2 regions of the Comamonas sp. AG1104 genome follow, and region 1 is predicted to be linked to the other one. Evidence: predicted binding sites of a transcription regulator. Region 1 holds the regulator's gene; the other holds the start of a gene.

Region 1 (7,742 bases):
ATGCAAACAATGCACCGCAGAAAAAGGCTCGCCGGAAATGACAAAGCCCGGAAGTGGCGAAACCGACTTCCGGGCTTTACGGCCGGTACCAGACCGGGCCGTTTTTCGCGGTTCAAGGAGGGTGTGGTCCTTGCCGCTGGAAGCAACGATTGCTCCCTTTTGTGCCTCAAGCGAAGATAAAGAGCAAGTGCCAACAGCCCATGGAATCAAAGGCCTCGGCGGAGTTTGCTTTTCCTTTCCTTTGGCAAGCACCTGCAACGTGCAGGCAGATTCACTATATCTGTGCTCGTGTAGGGCTACCAGGCTTTTTGCACTTTATTTCGCCTTGATGACAAATAAAACGATGTGAGCGTATACACCTCTTGAATCCGTGATTTTTTGCTGTAATTTTTTGAGCAAACTGTACATTCATACAGTTTTTATATAATTTTAAAATCTAAAAAGTATTTTTGTTAGTGTTGACTGAATATTTAGGGCGCTTCTAGAATCCGCCAGCGCTCGAAATGAGCGTTTTTTGTTTCCGCTGCCTCACGACTGAGCAGACCGATCGGCGCCCCAAGGGGCGCTTTTAATCGGCCCGCAGCAAACCTCATCGGCCAGTTGTCCTGGTTGCTCCGCGAGATTGATCCGGTGCGACCTCGGGCGATAGCCAAGAAAGGACAAGCTATGCCAGCGTCAGGAAAATTAATCGCCTCCGCGCGAACGTTGGGCCATAAGACGGCCCACGGTTTTCTTGCTCTTACTCACAACGGTTTCGCCCTGCTGGGCTTGGCCGTGGCCATTTCGGCCCTGATTTTGATCTCTCGTCCAGACCTGCGTCTGGCCGGCGCCACCGAACTGCGCGAGTGGCTCGACACACGCCTGCCCGCCAGCACCGTTGTGGCTGCCGCCGAAGTGGAGGAAGCCCCTGCTTCCGCCAACATCGTCGTCGCCAGCGACCGCGCCACGGCCGTCAACCCCAAGAACCTGCCCAAGGAGCAGGCGGCTGTCGCCTACTGGCTCAGCAAAAAATACCGGGTGGCGCCCGAGCCGATTGCCGCCCTGGTCAGCGAAGCCTATGCCCAGGGCAAGGCCAACAAGCTGGACCCGACGCTGATTCTGGCCATCATGGCGATTGAGTCGAGCTTCAACCCGTTTGCCCAAAGTTCGGTCGGTGCCCAGGGCCTGATGCAGGTGATGACGTCCGTGCACACCGACAAGTACGAAAGCTTTGGCGGCCAGCACGCGGCCTTCGACCCCGTTACCAACCTCAAGGTCGGTGTCAAGGTGCTCAAGGAATGCATTGCCCGCGCCGGCTCCATCGAGGGTGGCCTGCGCTATTACGTGGGCGCAGCCAATCTTCCTTCGGACGGCGGCTATGCGGCCAAGGTGCTTGCCGAACACCAGCGCCTGCGCCAAGGCGTGGGTCTGCAGGCCAGCCCGCTGATGACGGCCAAGTCCGACGAAGCCACCAAGGTCTCTCACGCTCAGCAAGTGGCACTGGCCAACTCCAACCTCTAAGCGGCAGATCCCTGCATTTCTCAAGCTGGCTGCGGCCAGCTTTTTTTATGCCCCGATCAGGTCCAGCGGGAAAAACGGACATAGGCTCTGCAGCCATGCCGCCTCAGCTACACTAGCGGGTGTACGCAACTGGCGATAGGCGCAGAATTTTCTGCCGCTGACGTGGAATCCGGCAGACTGCAAGGTCTGTGAACCACCGGGGAGCGTACCGCCCAGGGTCGCAGCGACTGCAGCCTGCAAGCGTTTCAGCCGTTCGCCTGGGCAGCCCTTGGCCTCAAGGGAATTTCTAAGTTCACAGGACTGCCATGTTTCAACGCACCGATACCGTCGCGAAAGTCGACCCCGAACTGTTTGCAGCTATTGAAGCTGAAAACCATCGCCAGCAAGAGCACATCGAGCTGATTGCCAGCGAGAACTACTGCTCGCCCGCAGTGATGGAAGCCCAGGGCTCCCAGCTGACCAACAAGTACGCCGAAGGCTATCCCGGCAAGCGCTACTACGGTGGCTGCGAGCATGTGGACGTGGTCGAGCAGCTGGCCATTGACCGCATCAAGCAGATCTTTGGCGCCGAAGCCGCCAACGTGCAACCCAATTCCGGCTCTCAGGCCAACCAGGCAGTGCTGATGGCTTTCGCCAAGCCCGGCGACACCATTCTGGGCATGAGCCTGGCCGAAGGCGGTCACCTGACCCACGGCATGGCGCTGAACATGTCCGGCAAATGGTTCAAGGCCGTCTCCTATGGCCTGAATGCCGACGAAGCCATCGACTACGACAAGCTCGAAGAGCTGGCCCGTGAGCACAAGCCCCGCATCATCGTGGCCGGCGCTTCCGCCTATGCCCTGCGCATCGACTTCGAGCGCTTTGCAAGAATTGCCAAGGAAGTCGGCGCCATCTTCTGGGTGGACATGGCCCACTATGCCGGTCTGATTGCTGCAGGCGTGTACCCCAACCCCGTGCCCCACGCCGACGTGGTCACAACCACCACTCACAAGAGCCTGCGCGGCCCCCGTGGCGGCGTGATCCTGATGAAGGCCGAGCACGAGAAGGCCATCAACAGCGCCATCTTCCCCGGCCTGCAAGGCGGCCCCCTGATGCATGTCATCGCCGGCAAGGCCGTGGCGTTCAAGGAAGCCCTGACTCCCGAGTTCAAGGCCTACCAGGAACAGGTCGTGAACAACGCCAAGGTGTTTGCCGAAACGCTGACCGAGCGCGGTCTGCGCATCGTCTCCGGCCGCACCGAAAGCCACGTGATGCTGGTGGACCTGCGCGCCAAGGGCATTACCGGCAAGGCTGCCGAAGCGGCCCTGGGTCTGGCTCACATCACCGTGAACAAGAACGCCATCCCCAACGACCCCGAGAAGCCCTTCGTGACCAGCGGCATCCGTATCGGCACCCCCGCCATGACCACCCGTGGTTTTGGCGAGGAAGAAGCCCGCATCACTGCCAATCTGGTGGCCGATGTGCTGGACAAGCCCGAAGACGAAGCCAATCTGGCTGCCGTGCGCGCCAAGGTGGCCGCACTGACCGCCAAGTTCCCTGTCTACAGCAAGTAATTCCTGCTGCGCTGAGCTGTCATGAAGTGCCCCTTCTGCAACCACCCGGACACGCAAGTTGTTGAAACCCGCGAGTCCGAGGACGGGGGCTTCATCCGCCGCCGCCGCCGCTGTGGCGGCTGCGACAAGCGCTTCACGACCTACGAACGCCCCGAGGTCAGCTTTCCGACCGTGGTCAAGAGAGACGGCCGGCGCATCGAATACGAGCGCGCCAAGCTGCAAGGCTCTTTTCAGATCGCGCTGCGCAAGCGCCCCGTGAGCACCGAGCTCATCGATGCAGCCATAGAGCGCATCGAGGACAGGCTGCTCAATCTGGGCCAGCGCGAAATCGACTCCAGCCGCCTCGGCGAGCTGGTGATGGACGAGCTCAAGGGCCTGGACAAGGTCGGCTATATCCGCTTTGCCAGCGTCTACCGCAGCTTCGAGGATGTGGACGACTTCAAGAACATCATGGATGAGGTTCGCAGTCCCAAGGCCAAGGCCGCCAAAAAACCATAGGCCTGCCTGCCGTACCATGCCAAAAGCCACCCTCGGGTGGCTTTTGTTTTGCGCGCCTGACGGCAGGCATACACTATTAATTCATGAGCATCTAGCGCATGATTTCAAAAGAAATCAGATAGTTTCTTATCTGATTTCCTTAATGAACGCGCGTAATTCGCTCCTTTAAAGGTAGCACCATCGGGCCGCTGCGGCTTTGCTCGCGCACATGCTCGGCCAGGGCATCCAGATCCAGCATGCCGCCCACCACATCGATACCTTGCGTGAAGGTGCTGAAATTGTCCCCGCCGCTGCCCAGATAGCTCTGCAGTCCCACGCGGTAGCGCTGCGGCATCTCGAGCAGCCGGCCGTTCAGGCGCAGCTCGCTCACGCGCCGGCCTGCGGGCTGGCTGCGGTCGAAGCGGTAGCTGAAGCCCTCGGACACCTGCAGGATGCGCGGCGCACTCACGGTGTTGCTGCCGCTGTCGAATTGCTGCTCCAGTGCCTGGCGAATCTGCTCGCCCCTCAGACTCATCACCATCAGCGTATTGCCAAACGGCTGAACGCTGAACAACTGTCCATAGGTCACGCTGCCGTCGGCCGCAGGCAGCAGATCGGCGCGCACGCCGCCGGGGTTCACAAAGGCCAGTTGCGCCCCACCCGCTGAGGCATCGCGCGTGGCAGCGAGTATGGAGTCGGCCACGATGCGCCCCATCACGCTTTCGCCATTGGCTTGCGGCATGCGGCTGGCAGCTGCGGCCAGCCGCCCTGCTCCGGCCTCGGCCAGCGGCCGGGCCGCAGCCTTGTAGCGCGCCACCAGCGCCGCAACGGGGGCATCGGCGTCAAAGACGGGGAATTCGGGTTGCAGGCCCACCATGCCGCTGGCGCTGCGATAGGCCTCGCCCTGCACAATATTCTGGTGCGCGGATTTGCCGATCACGCGACGTGTGCGCGCATCCACCGTCAGTCTGACTTCGGTCAGCAGCGTGCCGTACTGACCCGCGCTGGTCAGCAAAAACGGCTTGCGGGCATCCACCCTGGCGTAATCGCACACATAGGAGCGATGGGTATGACCGGAGATCACCACATCGACCTCGCCGGAGAGCTGCTCCAGAATCGGCACGATGGCGCCGGAGAGGCCTTTGCAGCTATCGTCCTGCAGGCCTGACGTGGTGGCTCCGCCCTCATGGATCAGCACCACGATCACATCGGCCCCCTGCGCACGCAGCTGGGGGATCAGCGCATTGGCCGTCTGTGCCTCGTCGGCAAACGTCAGCCCCTCGACCCCGCTAGGGCGCACCATATGCGGCGTGTTCCTGAGCGTCATGCCGATAAAGCCCACGCCTATGCGCAGACCGTCCTGCTCGAAGAACTTCAGCCCCGTCGCGGGAAACAGCGGCCGGCCGTCGCCGCGCAGCGTATTGGCCGCGAGAAACGGGAACTCTGCCCCCTTGAAGGGCTGGCTGATCTGGCATGGCTGCTTGCTTGTGAACTTCTCGCAGCCACCGTTTTGCATGCGCAGCAGCTCGGCCACGCCCTGGTCGTATTCATGATTGCCGGTGGCCGCGAAGTCCACCCGCATGAGGTTGAGCACCTCTATCGTCGGCTCATCGAGAAACAGCGCCGAGACCATGGGCGAAGCCCCGATCATGTCTCCGGCCGTGACCAGCGCCACATGGCGGCTGGCCTGGCGGCGCTGGGCGATGGCCCGGGCCATATAGGCCACGCCGCCGGCGGGCACGGCGACGTTCTGGCCCTGCGCATTCTGCGCCGTCACCGCCAGTCCGGGCGGCTCCAGATGGCCGTGCAGGTCATTGAAACCCAGCACGGTGATCTCCATGCTGGCCTGCCTTGTCACACCACCGCTGCATGCGCTCAAGCCCAGCGCGAGCAGCACAGCGCAGAGGGGAGCAGAGATCTTGTGAAAAGCACAACGCCAGCCTGGCGACAGGGCGCGAGACTGGCGTTGATCCGGTTTTTTGTCAGTTGCAACCATCGGACTCTCCTGAGTCAGAGGTTTTAACGCACAAAGCGGTCTGGGTGATGTCAGCTGGCCGAGGCCGGAATCGGGGCCAGGCCGGAATCCACATCGGCATTCTGCGCACGGTGGCGCAGCGCGTGGTCCATCACCACCAGCGCCAGCAGCGCCTCCGCGATCGGCGCTGCGCGAATGCCCACGCAGGGGTCGTGGCGCCCCTTGGTGATGACTTCGGTGCTCTGGCCGTGCACGTCGATGGATTCACGCGGCGTGATGATGGAGCTGGTGGGCTTGATGCCGATGCGCACTTCCAGATCCTGGCCGGTGCTGATGCCGCCCACGATGCCGCCCGCGTTATTGCTTCGGAAACCCTCGGGGCTCAGCGAATCGCCATGCGTGGTGCCGCGCTGGGCCACGCTGTCAAAGCCTGCGCCGATCTCCACGGCCTTGACGGCGTTCAGGCCCATCATCGCGTAGGCGATGTCGGCATCCAGTCGGTCATACAGGGGCTGACCCAGACCAACCGGCATATTGCTGGCGTTCACGCGCAGCGCCGCGCCGCAGGAATCGCCGCTCTTGCGCAGCTGCTCCATGTATTCCTCGAAGCGGCTCACATCGGCCACGGGCGCGAAAAAGGGGTTGTGCGGCACATGCTCCCAGCTCTCGAAACCGATGGGCAGCTCGCCGATCTGCGTCATGCAGGCGCGAAACTCGGTGCCGAACTTTTCCTTGAGCCATTTCTTGGCCACGGCACCCGCGGCCACGGTAGGCGCCGTCAGGCGTGCCGAGGAGCGGCCGCCACCGCGCGGATCGCGGATACCGTACTTCTGGAAGTAGGCGTAGTCGGCATGACCGGGACGAAAGCTCTGCGCGATATTGGAGTAATCCTTGCTGCGCTGATCGGTGTTGCGGATCAACAGGGCAATCGGCGTGCCCGTGGTCCTGCCTTCGTAGACGCCGGAGAGAATCTCCACCGCATCGGGCTCGTTGCGCTGCGTGACGAACTTGCTGGTGCCGGGGCGACGACGATCCAGATCATGCTGGATGTCCGCCTCGCTCAAGGCCATGCCCGGGGGGCAGCCGTCAATCACACAGCCAATGGCCGGGCCGTGGGACTCACCAAAATTGGTGACCGTGAAAATTGTGCCGAAGGTATTGCCGCTCATAGGCTGCCGATTATCGTTGAAGTGATGATTGACGGCTGCACGCTGTCCTGCCTAAAGTCTTTTCACCATGCTCAAACTTGCGTTTATTCTGGCCTCGGCCCTGATGTCCGCAATGATCGGCGGCATCGGCGGTCTGGTGTTCTTCAAATTTGCACCGTCGCGCTGCGCGGGCCAATATGCCTGCGGCTACGGCAAGGCCGTGATCAGCATGATGGTGGGCCTGGGTGTAGTCTTGCCGTGCTTTGTGGGCCTGCTGCTCAAGGGGCTGCACAAGGTAAAGCCGCCAGCGCTAGTAGCCTGTATCGCAGGGACCGCATCGGCTGACTGACCGACAGCCATAAGGCAGCGCTGCGCCACCTGCAGCACACATCAGACTGGACATGAAAAACCCCGCCTCGGCGGGGTCTGCAGCAAAACGCCGGGCTTGAAAGCTGGCTTATTCAGCGCCCTGGCGCTCGCCTTCGGGCCAGTCGCGGATATAGGCCTTGAGCATGCGGTTCTCGAAGTTCTGGCTGTCCACCACGGCCTTGGCCACGTCATACAGCGAGATCACGCCCATCAGCATGCGCTTGTCCATCACGGGCATGTAGCGCGCATGGCGGTCCAGCATCATGCGGCGCACCTCGTCCATATCGGTTTCCATGGTGCAGGTCATGGGCGCGTCGTCCATGGCGCCGCGCACGGAGATGTTCTCCACGCCGCCGGTCTTTACAAAACCCTGGATCACTTCACGGAAGGTGAGCATGCCCACCACATCGCCGTGATCCATCACGACCAGCGAGCCAATGTCCTTTTCCGACATCACCTGCACCGCCGCGGCCAGGCTTTCGTCGGGCGACACCGTGTACAGGGTATTGCCTTTGACGCGCAGGATGTCACTAACTTTCATTGCTGTTCTCCGAATCTGTTTGGCACGCTGTGGCAGCTTTTGTCCTGCATGTGTCAGCACATGCGGCATCGCTTTACACAGAATGCAGGTGCGTGCACAAATATAGCCCACAATGGCTTGCATTGAGAAAAACTAAAGCAATGACGAAACATATGAATTTCTACATATTCATTCGTCTA
Region 2 (7,742 bases), on a different contig from region 1:
AGCCTTCTTGGGCGCAGCGGCCTTGGCAGTAGTTGCAGCCTTCTTGGGGGCAGCGGCCTTGGCAGCAGTTGCAGCCTTCTTGGGGGCAGCCTTTGCAGGAGCAGCGGCCTTGGCAGCGGTTGCAGCCTTCTTGGGGGCAGCCTTCGCAGGAGCAGCGGCCTTGGCAGCGGTTGCAGCCTTCTTGGGGGCAGCCTTTGCAGGAGCAGCGGCCTTGGCGGCGGTTGCAGCCTTCTTGGGCGCGGCCTTTGCAGGAGCAGCGGCCTTGGCAGCGGTTGCAGCCTTCTTGGGCGCGGCCTTTGCAGGAGCAGCGGCCTTGGCAGCAGTTGCAGCCTTCTTAGTTGCAGCCTTTGCAGGAGCAGCGGCCTTGGCAGTGGTTGCAGCCTTCTTGGGTGCAGCCTTGGCAGGAGCAGCGGCCTTGGCAGTGGTTGCAGCCTTCTTGGGTGCAGCCTTGGCAGGAGCAGCGGCCTTGGCAGCGGTTGCAGCCTTCTTGGGTGCAGCCTTTGCAGGAGCGGCGGCCTTGGCAGCGGTTGCAGCCTTCTTGGGAGCAGCCTTTGCAGGAGCAGCGGCCTTGGCAGCGGTTGCAGCCTTCTTGGGTGCAGCCTTTGCAGGAGCAGCAGCCTTGGGAGCTGCGGTCTTGGTTGCAGCCTTCTTGGGCGCAGCCTTTGCAGGAGCAGCAGCCTTGGGGGCTGCGGTCTTGGTTGCAGCCTTCTTGGGTGCAGCCTTTGCAGGAGCAGCGGCCTTGGGGGCTGCGGTCTTGGTTGCAGCTGCCTTCTTCACAGCTTCAGCCTTGGGCGCGGCCGCCTTCTTGGCAGGTGTCTTTTTCTCGGTTGTGGCCTTGGCGGCCGTCTTCTTCGCAGTTGCCATCATTTTCTCCTTCGTTGATTTGCATAAGACGTCCGGCTCTTTGCAGTGCCGGACGATTCAAAGCGATGTGGAGTTACGCATCGCTAGGAACACAAATTTGCTTCACGCCAAAAATCTCAGTTTTTTGTAGCAATGAAGTGAAGCAAGTCATGACTCGCATTGTGCCTGCTTAGAAGCAATTAATCCCAAGAAAGTGCGCCTCCGGTCTGATACTCGATCACTCGTGTCTCAAAGAAGTTACGTTCTTTCTTCAAATCGATCATTTCGCTCATCCAGGGGAAGGGATTTTCTTCACCGGGGAATAGCTCTTCGAGACCGATCTGCGTGGCACGACGGTTGGCGATGTAGCGCAGATAGCCCTTGAACATGGATGCATTCATGCCCAGCACGCCGCGTGGCATGGTGTCCTCGGCATAGCGATATTCAAGCTCCACGGCCTTCTGGAACAGCTCCGTGATTTCCTGCTTGAACTCGGCTGTCCACAGATGCGGATTCTCGAGCTTGAGCTGGTTGATCAGATCGATGCCGAAGTTGCAGTGCATGGACTCGTCGCGCAGGATGTACTGGTACTGCTCGGCAGCGCCCGTCATCTTGTTCTGGCGGCCCAGGGCCAGGATCTGCGTGAAGCCCACGTAGAAGAACAGACCCTCCATCAGGCAGGCAAAGACGATCAGCGACTTCAGCAGAGTCTGGTCGGTTTCGGGCGTGCCGGTGTTGAAGTTGGGGTCCATGATCGCTTCGATGAAGGGGATCAGGAACTCGTCCTTGTCGCGGATGGATTGGACTTCGTTGTAGGCGTTGAAGATTTCCGATTCATCCAGGCCCAGCGATTCCACGATGTACTGGTAGGCGTGAGTGTGGATGGCTTCCTCGAAGGCCTGACGCAGCAGGAACTGGCGGCACTCGGGCGCCGTGATGTGGCGGTAGGTGCCCAGCACGATGTTGTTGGCGGCCAGCGAATCGGCCGTCACAAAGAAGCCCAGATTGCGCTTGACGATGCGACGCTCGTCTTCGGTCAGACCGTTGGGGTCCTTCCACAGCGCGATGTCGCGCGTCATGTTCACTTCCTGCGGCATCCAGTGGTTGGCGCAGGTGGCCAGATACTTTTCCCAGGCCCACTTGTACTTGAAGGGAACCAGCTGGTTCACGTCGGTCTTGGCGTTGATGATGCGCTTGTCAGCGGCATTCACGCGCTTGTGGGTGCTGGTGGACGCGCCGGCTTCTGCGCTGGTGGCGGAAGGGGCAAAGGTGTCGTCGTCAAAGCTCAGCATGAGTTATTCCTTTAAGGGAAAAAGCTGGGCGCAGTGCAATCGACATCCAGCTTTTCAATCATTTATTTATCGAGTGGCGCCACTCAAATACTGGCGCACTCTAAAGCGAGAGACACCGAGGAAGCGCCGCCGCGCACCGAGGGTGTCGTCCCCCTCCCGTAAAGCGAGAGAGGGGGAAGGCGCGGGGGCCGCCTAGGCCAAGCGCCTCAGGGGGTGTTGCCAGTTATTGGCACGCCTCGCAGCCTGGATCGTCAATCGCGCAGAACTTGATGTCCGTGGCGGGTGCCTGGGCACGGGCAGCGGCGGCAGCGGCTTCCAGTGCGCTGACCGCAGGCTTGGCTGCAGGAGCCGCCGAAGCGGCAGGAGCGCCGGAGGACACTGCGTTCAGCACACGGCTTTGCACGGTGGACTTCTCGATATTGGTCGCGCTGGTGGTGCGCAGATAGTAGGTGGTCTTCAGACCGCGCAGCCAGGCCAGCATGTAGGTGTCGTGCAGCTTCTTGCCCGATGCACCGGCCATGTAGATGTTCAGGCTCTGGGCCTGGTCGATCCACTTCTGGCGGCGCGAGGCGGCTTCCACCAGCCATTCGGGCGAGACTTCGAACGCGGTGGCGTAGAGGTTCTTGATCTCTTGGGGCACGCGGTCGATGGCGCGCAGCGAGCCGTCGAAATGCTTGAGGTCCATGACCATCACGTCGTCCCACAGGCCTAGACGCTTGAGGTCGCGCACCAGGTACTGGTTGATGACGGTGAATTCGCCCGACAGATTGGACTTCACGGACAGGTTGCCGAACGAAGGCTCGATCGAGGCATCCACACCCACGATGTTGGAGATGGTGGCGGTGGGCGCAATGGCCACGCAGTTGGAGTTGCGCATGCCGTCCTTGGCGATCTTGGCGCGCAGGGCATCCCAGTCCAGCTTGGCGGAGCGGTCCACTTCCACATAGCCGCCGCGGGCCTTTTCCAGCAGCTTCAGGGTGTCGGGAGGCAGGATGCCCTGATCCCACAGCGAGCCCTTGAAGGTGGAGTAAGTGCCGCGTTCCTTGGACAGCTCGGTCGATGCCCAGTAAGCGTAGTAGCAGATCGCTTCCATGGCTTCGTCGGCGAACTCGACGGCGCCCTGGCTGGCGTAGGCGGTGCGCATTTCATACAGCGCGTCCTGGAAGCCCATCAGGCCCATGCCCACGGGGCGGTGGCGCAGATTGGAGTCCTTGGCCTTTTGCACGGCGTAGTAGTTGATGTCGATCACGTTGTCCAGCATGCGCATGGCCGTGTTCACGGTCTTGCGCAGCTTGTCGTGGTCGATCTTGCCGTCCTTGATGTGCTGGACCAGGTTCACCGAGCCCAGGTTGCAGACTGCGGTTTCTGTGTCGCTGGTGTTGAGCGTGATCTCGGTGCACAGATTGGACGAGTGCACCACACCCACGTGCTGCTGGGGCGAGCGGATGTTGCAGGGGTCCTTGAAGGTGATCCAGGGATGGCCGGTCTCGAACAGCATCGAGAGCATCTTGCGCCACAGATCCACGGCAGGCACGCGCTTGAACAGCTTGAGCTCGCCGCTGTCGGTCTTGGCTTCATAGGCGGTGTAGGCCTTCTCGAAGGCTTCGCCGTACAGGTCGTGCAGATCGGGGGCGTCGGCGGGCGAGAACAGGGTCCACTGGCCTGCTTCCATCACGCGCTTCATGAACAGGTCGGGAATCCAGTTCGCCGTGTTCATGTCGTGGGTGCGGCGGCGGTCGTCGCCGGTGTTCTTGCGCAGCTCCAGGAACTCTTCGATGTCCAGGTGCCAGGATTCCAGATAGGTACAGACCGCGCCCTTGCGCTTGCCGCCCTGGTTCACGGCGACGGCCGTGTCGTTGACCACCTTGAGGAAGGGGACCACGCCTTGCGATTCGCCGTTGGTGCCCTTGATGCGCGAGCCCAGGGCACGCACACGGGTCCAGTCATTGCCCAGGCCGCCGGCAAACTTGGACAGCAGAGCGTTTTCCTTGATGGATTCGTAGATGCCGTCCAGATCGTCGGGCACGGTGGTCAGGTAGCAGGACGACAGTTGCGAGCGCAGCGTGCCGCTGTTGAACAGCGTGGGAGTGGACGACATGAAGTCGAAGGACGACAGCAGCTCGTAGAACTCGATGGCGCGGGCGTTGCGGTCGGGCTCGTTCAGCGCCAGGCCCATGGCCACGCGCATGAAAAAGGACTGGGGCAGCTCGATGCGGGTCTTGCGCACGTGCAGGAAGTAGCGGTCGTACAGGGTCTGCAGACCGAGGTAGTCGAACTGCTCGTCGCGCTCGGCCTTCAGGGCCTTGGCCAGACGGGGCAGGTCGTAGTTCAGCAGCTCGGGGTTGAGCAGCTCGTTGTCCACGCCCTTTTGTACAAAGCCGGGGAAGTAGTCGGCATAGGCGGCCTGCATTTCTGCGGGCTGCACGTCGCGGCCCATGACTTCGCGCACGATGGTGTGCAGCAGCAGGCGGGCGGTGACGTAGGTGTAGTCGGGGTCTTTTTCGATCAGCGTACGGGCGGCCAGGATGGATGCCTTGTAGACCTCGGCCAGAGGCACGCCGTCGTACAGATTTCGCAGGGTCTCGGCCACGATGGGTGCGGACTGAATGTCGGCATTCAGATTGCGGCAGGAAGCGACGATCAGGGCCTCCAGGCGCTCCTGGTCCAGCGGCACGCGCTGGCCGTTGTCGGTCACATGCAGCACGGGCTTGGCGGCGGCAGCGGCGGCCACTTCGGCGACCTTCTTCTGCTCGGCACGTTCCTGGTTGCGGCGCTCGCGATACAGCACATAGGCGCGGGCCACGTCCTGGTGACCGGCGCGCATCAGGCCCAGTTCGACCTGGTCCTGCACATCTTCGATATGGAAGGTGCCGCCATCGGGGCGCGAGCGCACCAGTGCGCGCACCACGCCGTCGGTGAGTTCGTTGACGGTGTCGCGCACGCTGGCGGAAGCCGCGCCTTGCGCGCCGCGCACGGCCAGGAAAGCCTTGGTCAGGGCCACGGCAATCTTCTGGGGCGCGAAAGCCACCACATCGCCGCTGCGGCGGATGATCTGATAGCTGTCATTGGGGGAGGAAGAATTGGCTGCACCGGCAGGTGCGGCAGAAGGCAGTGAGTTCAACGCTTCTTGCATAAGTTCCTCTGAGTCAGTATGTGGATAGGCAGACAAAGGCCTGCACTGCTGGCAGGCCATCAAAAACACGATTCGGCGCCTCGGTTTACACATGGTTTGCACAGGGTGTGCACAACTTGTAAACACTAGATATGGGGTCTAAGGCGCTTCAAAACACTACCGGTAGTGTATCGCGCTTAAATCCGAGAGACTTGATGAAACTACTGAATCTGGCATTTCGAGCGCCGCTTGACAGCCGCAAAAATGACTTCATCCCGCATGAATAAAGGCCTGTGGCGCGGTTGCGCGCGGCGGCAGATCGGGCCGGAAATATGTAAAAAATTTGCGTGTTTGATGCAGGCGACAGTTGTTGCGCGCGCGCCATTGACATGCCGTCTCGAAGCCCCACAACGATGAATGCTTGGGATTCTCAAAATGAGGAGCGCATAGCGCCTGCCAGTAAATGATTTCAGCTTTAAATATGTATGAAATCGAGTGCTGGAAGGCGGTAGGTGCTATGAAGATTTCAGGCGGCGCCTGAGGCTGCAGGGCTGGGGGGGAATTCCCAGCTGCGCGTGCCGTCTGTGCTGCCCAGCTGCTGCTGCAGCCGCTGCCAGTCAAAGCCCGGGCCGGGGTCCTGCTTGCGCCCGGGCGCGATGTGCTCGTGTCCGGCGATGTAGTGCACCGGATAGTGCACCGCGATGGCTATGCAAAGCTGCTGCAGGGCCTGGTACTGCGCAGCTTCAAAGCTCAGGCCTTCCAGGCCTTCGAGTTCGATGCCGATGGAGTCGTCGTTGCAGCGCTCGCGCCCGCGCCACTGGCTCACGCCGGCATGCCAGGCGCGGTCGTCGCAGCTGACGAACTGCCAGATCTCGCCATGACGCGTGATAAAGAAATGTGACGAGACTTCGAGGCCGCGAATGCCCTGGTAATAGGGGTGAGCGTCCCAGTCCAGCTGGTTGGTGAACAGCTGCTGCACCGCGCCTGTGCCGTACTGGCCCGGGGGCAGGCTGATGGAGTGGATGACGACGAGGTCGATCTGCGCGTCGCCGGGGCGAGGGCCGAAATTGGGAGATCTCAGGTGACGCGCTGCACCAAACCAGCCGGCCTGCCAAGGCTGCTGTGGCAGCGGCAAGGATGAAAAATGAGGTGCGGGATCAGACATTGTCGCTCTGGTGTTTGCTGCCTTCGGCCGGCAGGTCTATGCCCAGACGGTCGATGCGGTAGCGAATCTGGCGCAGGCTGATGCCCAGTCTGGCCGCCGTGGCAGTGCGGTTGAATCCGTTGTCCTGCAGGGCTCTGACTAAAATGCTGCGCTCCTGCTCATCAAGCCAGCCTTGCAGATCCTCCGGCAGCGTGGCCGGACTGCCTGCGTGCCTAGCTTGCGGCGGCGGTGCGCTTGATGCCCAAGCGCCCGAGCAAGCCGCTGCCGCCGCACCTGCGTCCTCCGTCGGCATGCTGGATTCGGGCAGACGCAGCGGGCCTTCCTCGCCCAGTGCAATGGCGCGGTGCAGCACGTTCTCCAGCTCGCGCACATTGCCAGGCAGCGGGAGCCGGGCTATCTGGCTGAGGCTGATCTCGTCCAGCTCCGGCGTAGCCAGTCCGGACTCGCGGGCCAGCTTTTGCAGCAAAGCCTGGCATAGCTGGCCCAGGTCTTCACGGCGCTCGCGCAGCGCGGGCAGCTCGATTTCGATGACATTGAGACGGTAGAACAGGTCCTGGCGGAAATTGCCTGCCTGCACTTCGGCTCCCAGATCGCGGTGGGTGGCACTGACGATGCGCACATCGACGGCTTCTTCCTGGGTGCTGCCCAGCGGGCGAATCTTGCGCTCCTGAATGGCGCGCAGCAGCTTGGCCTGCATGGCCAGGGGCAGGTCGCCGATTTCATCGAGAAACAAGGTGCCGCCCTGTGCGGCCTGGAAGTAGCCGGGCCTGTCCTGCGTGGCACCGGTGTAGGAGCCCTTGCGGGCACCGAAGAACTCGGCTTCGAGCAGGCTTTCCGGGATGGCGCCGCAGTTGACCGCGACCATGGGACCATCGGCCCGCTGGCTGCAGCCGTGCAGGGCGCGTGCCACCAGTTCCTTGCCCGTGCCGGATTCACCGTGGATCAGCACGGGAGCCATGCCTTTGGCGACCTTGGCAATGCGCTGTTTGACCAGTTGCATGGCCTGAGACTTGCCAACCAGAGCCTCCAGGGCGCCAGCTTGCGCTCCCGCCCCTGTGCCGGCGGCGACCGAGCTGTCGCTGGTTGGCGGGTTGCCGGGCTTGGGCACTGCGCCAATGCCTTGCACGGCCGAGGCCACGACCTGGCGGAACTGGCGCAGGTCCACGGGCTTGGTCAGATAGTCGAACGCGCCCGCGCGCAGGGCCTCGACGGCGTTTTCGGCAGAGCCGTAGGCCGTCATGACGATGCAGCGCTCGCTGCGTGACTGGTCGCGCAGGTGCAGCAGCAGCTCCATGCCGATCCCGTCGGGCAGGCGCATATCGGTAATCAG

What was found. The regulator NrdR, encoded in region 1, represses ribonucleotide reductase genes. The targets are predictions, from matches to a motif close to CACNANATNTNGTG.
Region 2: the regulator NrdR is predicted to act here: its motif matches at 5,392-5,405, upstream of DFO48_RS09370 (ribonucleoside-diphosphate reductase subunit alpha).

What each region holds. Positions count from the first base shown of each region.
Region 1 covers NZ_QQAS01000007.1:141,411-149,152, reverse strand. The annotation lists gene DFO48_RS25225 (hypothetical protein) at 1-349, shown strand, start outside; gene DFO48_RS19915 (lytic transglycosylase domain-containing protein) at 667-1,500, shown strand; ZMP/ZTP riboswitch at 1,616-1,770, shown strand; gene glyA (serine hydroxymethyltransferase) at 1,806-3,053, shown strand; gene nrdR (transcriptional regulator NrdR) at 3,075-3,551, shown strand; gene DFO48_RS19900 (bifunctional UDP-sugar hydrolase/5'-nucleotidase) at 3,691-5,526, opposite strand; gene aroC (chorismate synthase) at 5,577-6,674, opposite strand; gene DFO48_RS19890 (hypothetical protein) at 6,742-7,002, shown strand; gene DFO48_RS19885 (CBS domain-containing protein) at 7,111-7,563, opposite strand.
Region 2 covers NZ_QQAS01000003.1:183,044-190,785, reverse strand. The annotation lists gene DFO48_RS09380 (hypothetical protein) at 1-864, opposite strand, end outside; gene DFO48_RS09375 (ribonucleotide-diphosphate reductase subunit beta) at 1,044-2,135, opposite strand; gene DFO48_RS09370 (ribonucleoside-diphosphate reductase subunit alpha) at 2,359-5,268, opposite strand; gene ampD (1,6-anhydro-N-acetylmuramyl-L-alanine amidase AmpD) at 5,774-6,412, opposite strand; gene DFO48_RS09360 (sigma-54 dependent transcriptional regulator) at 6,405-7,742, opposite strand, start outside.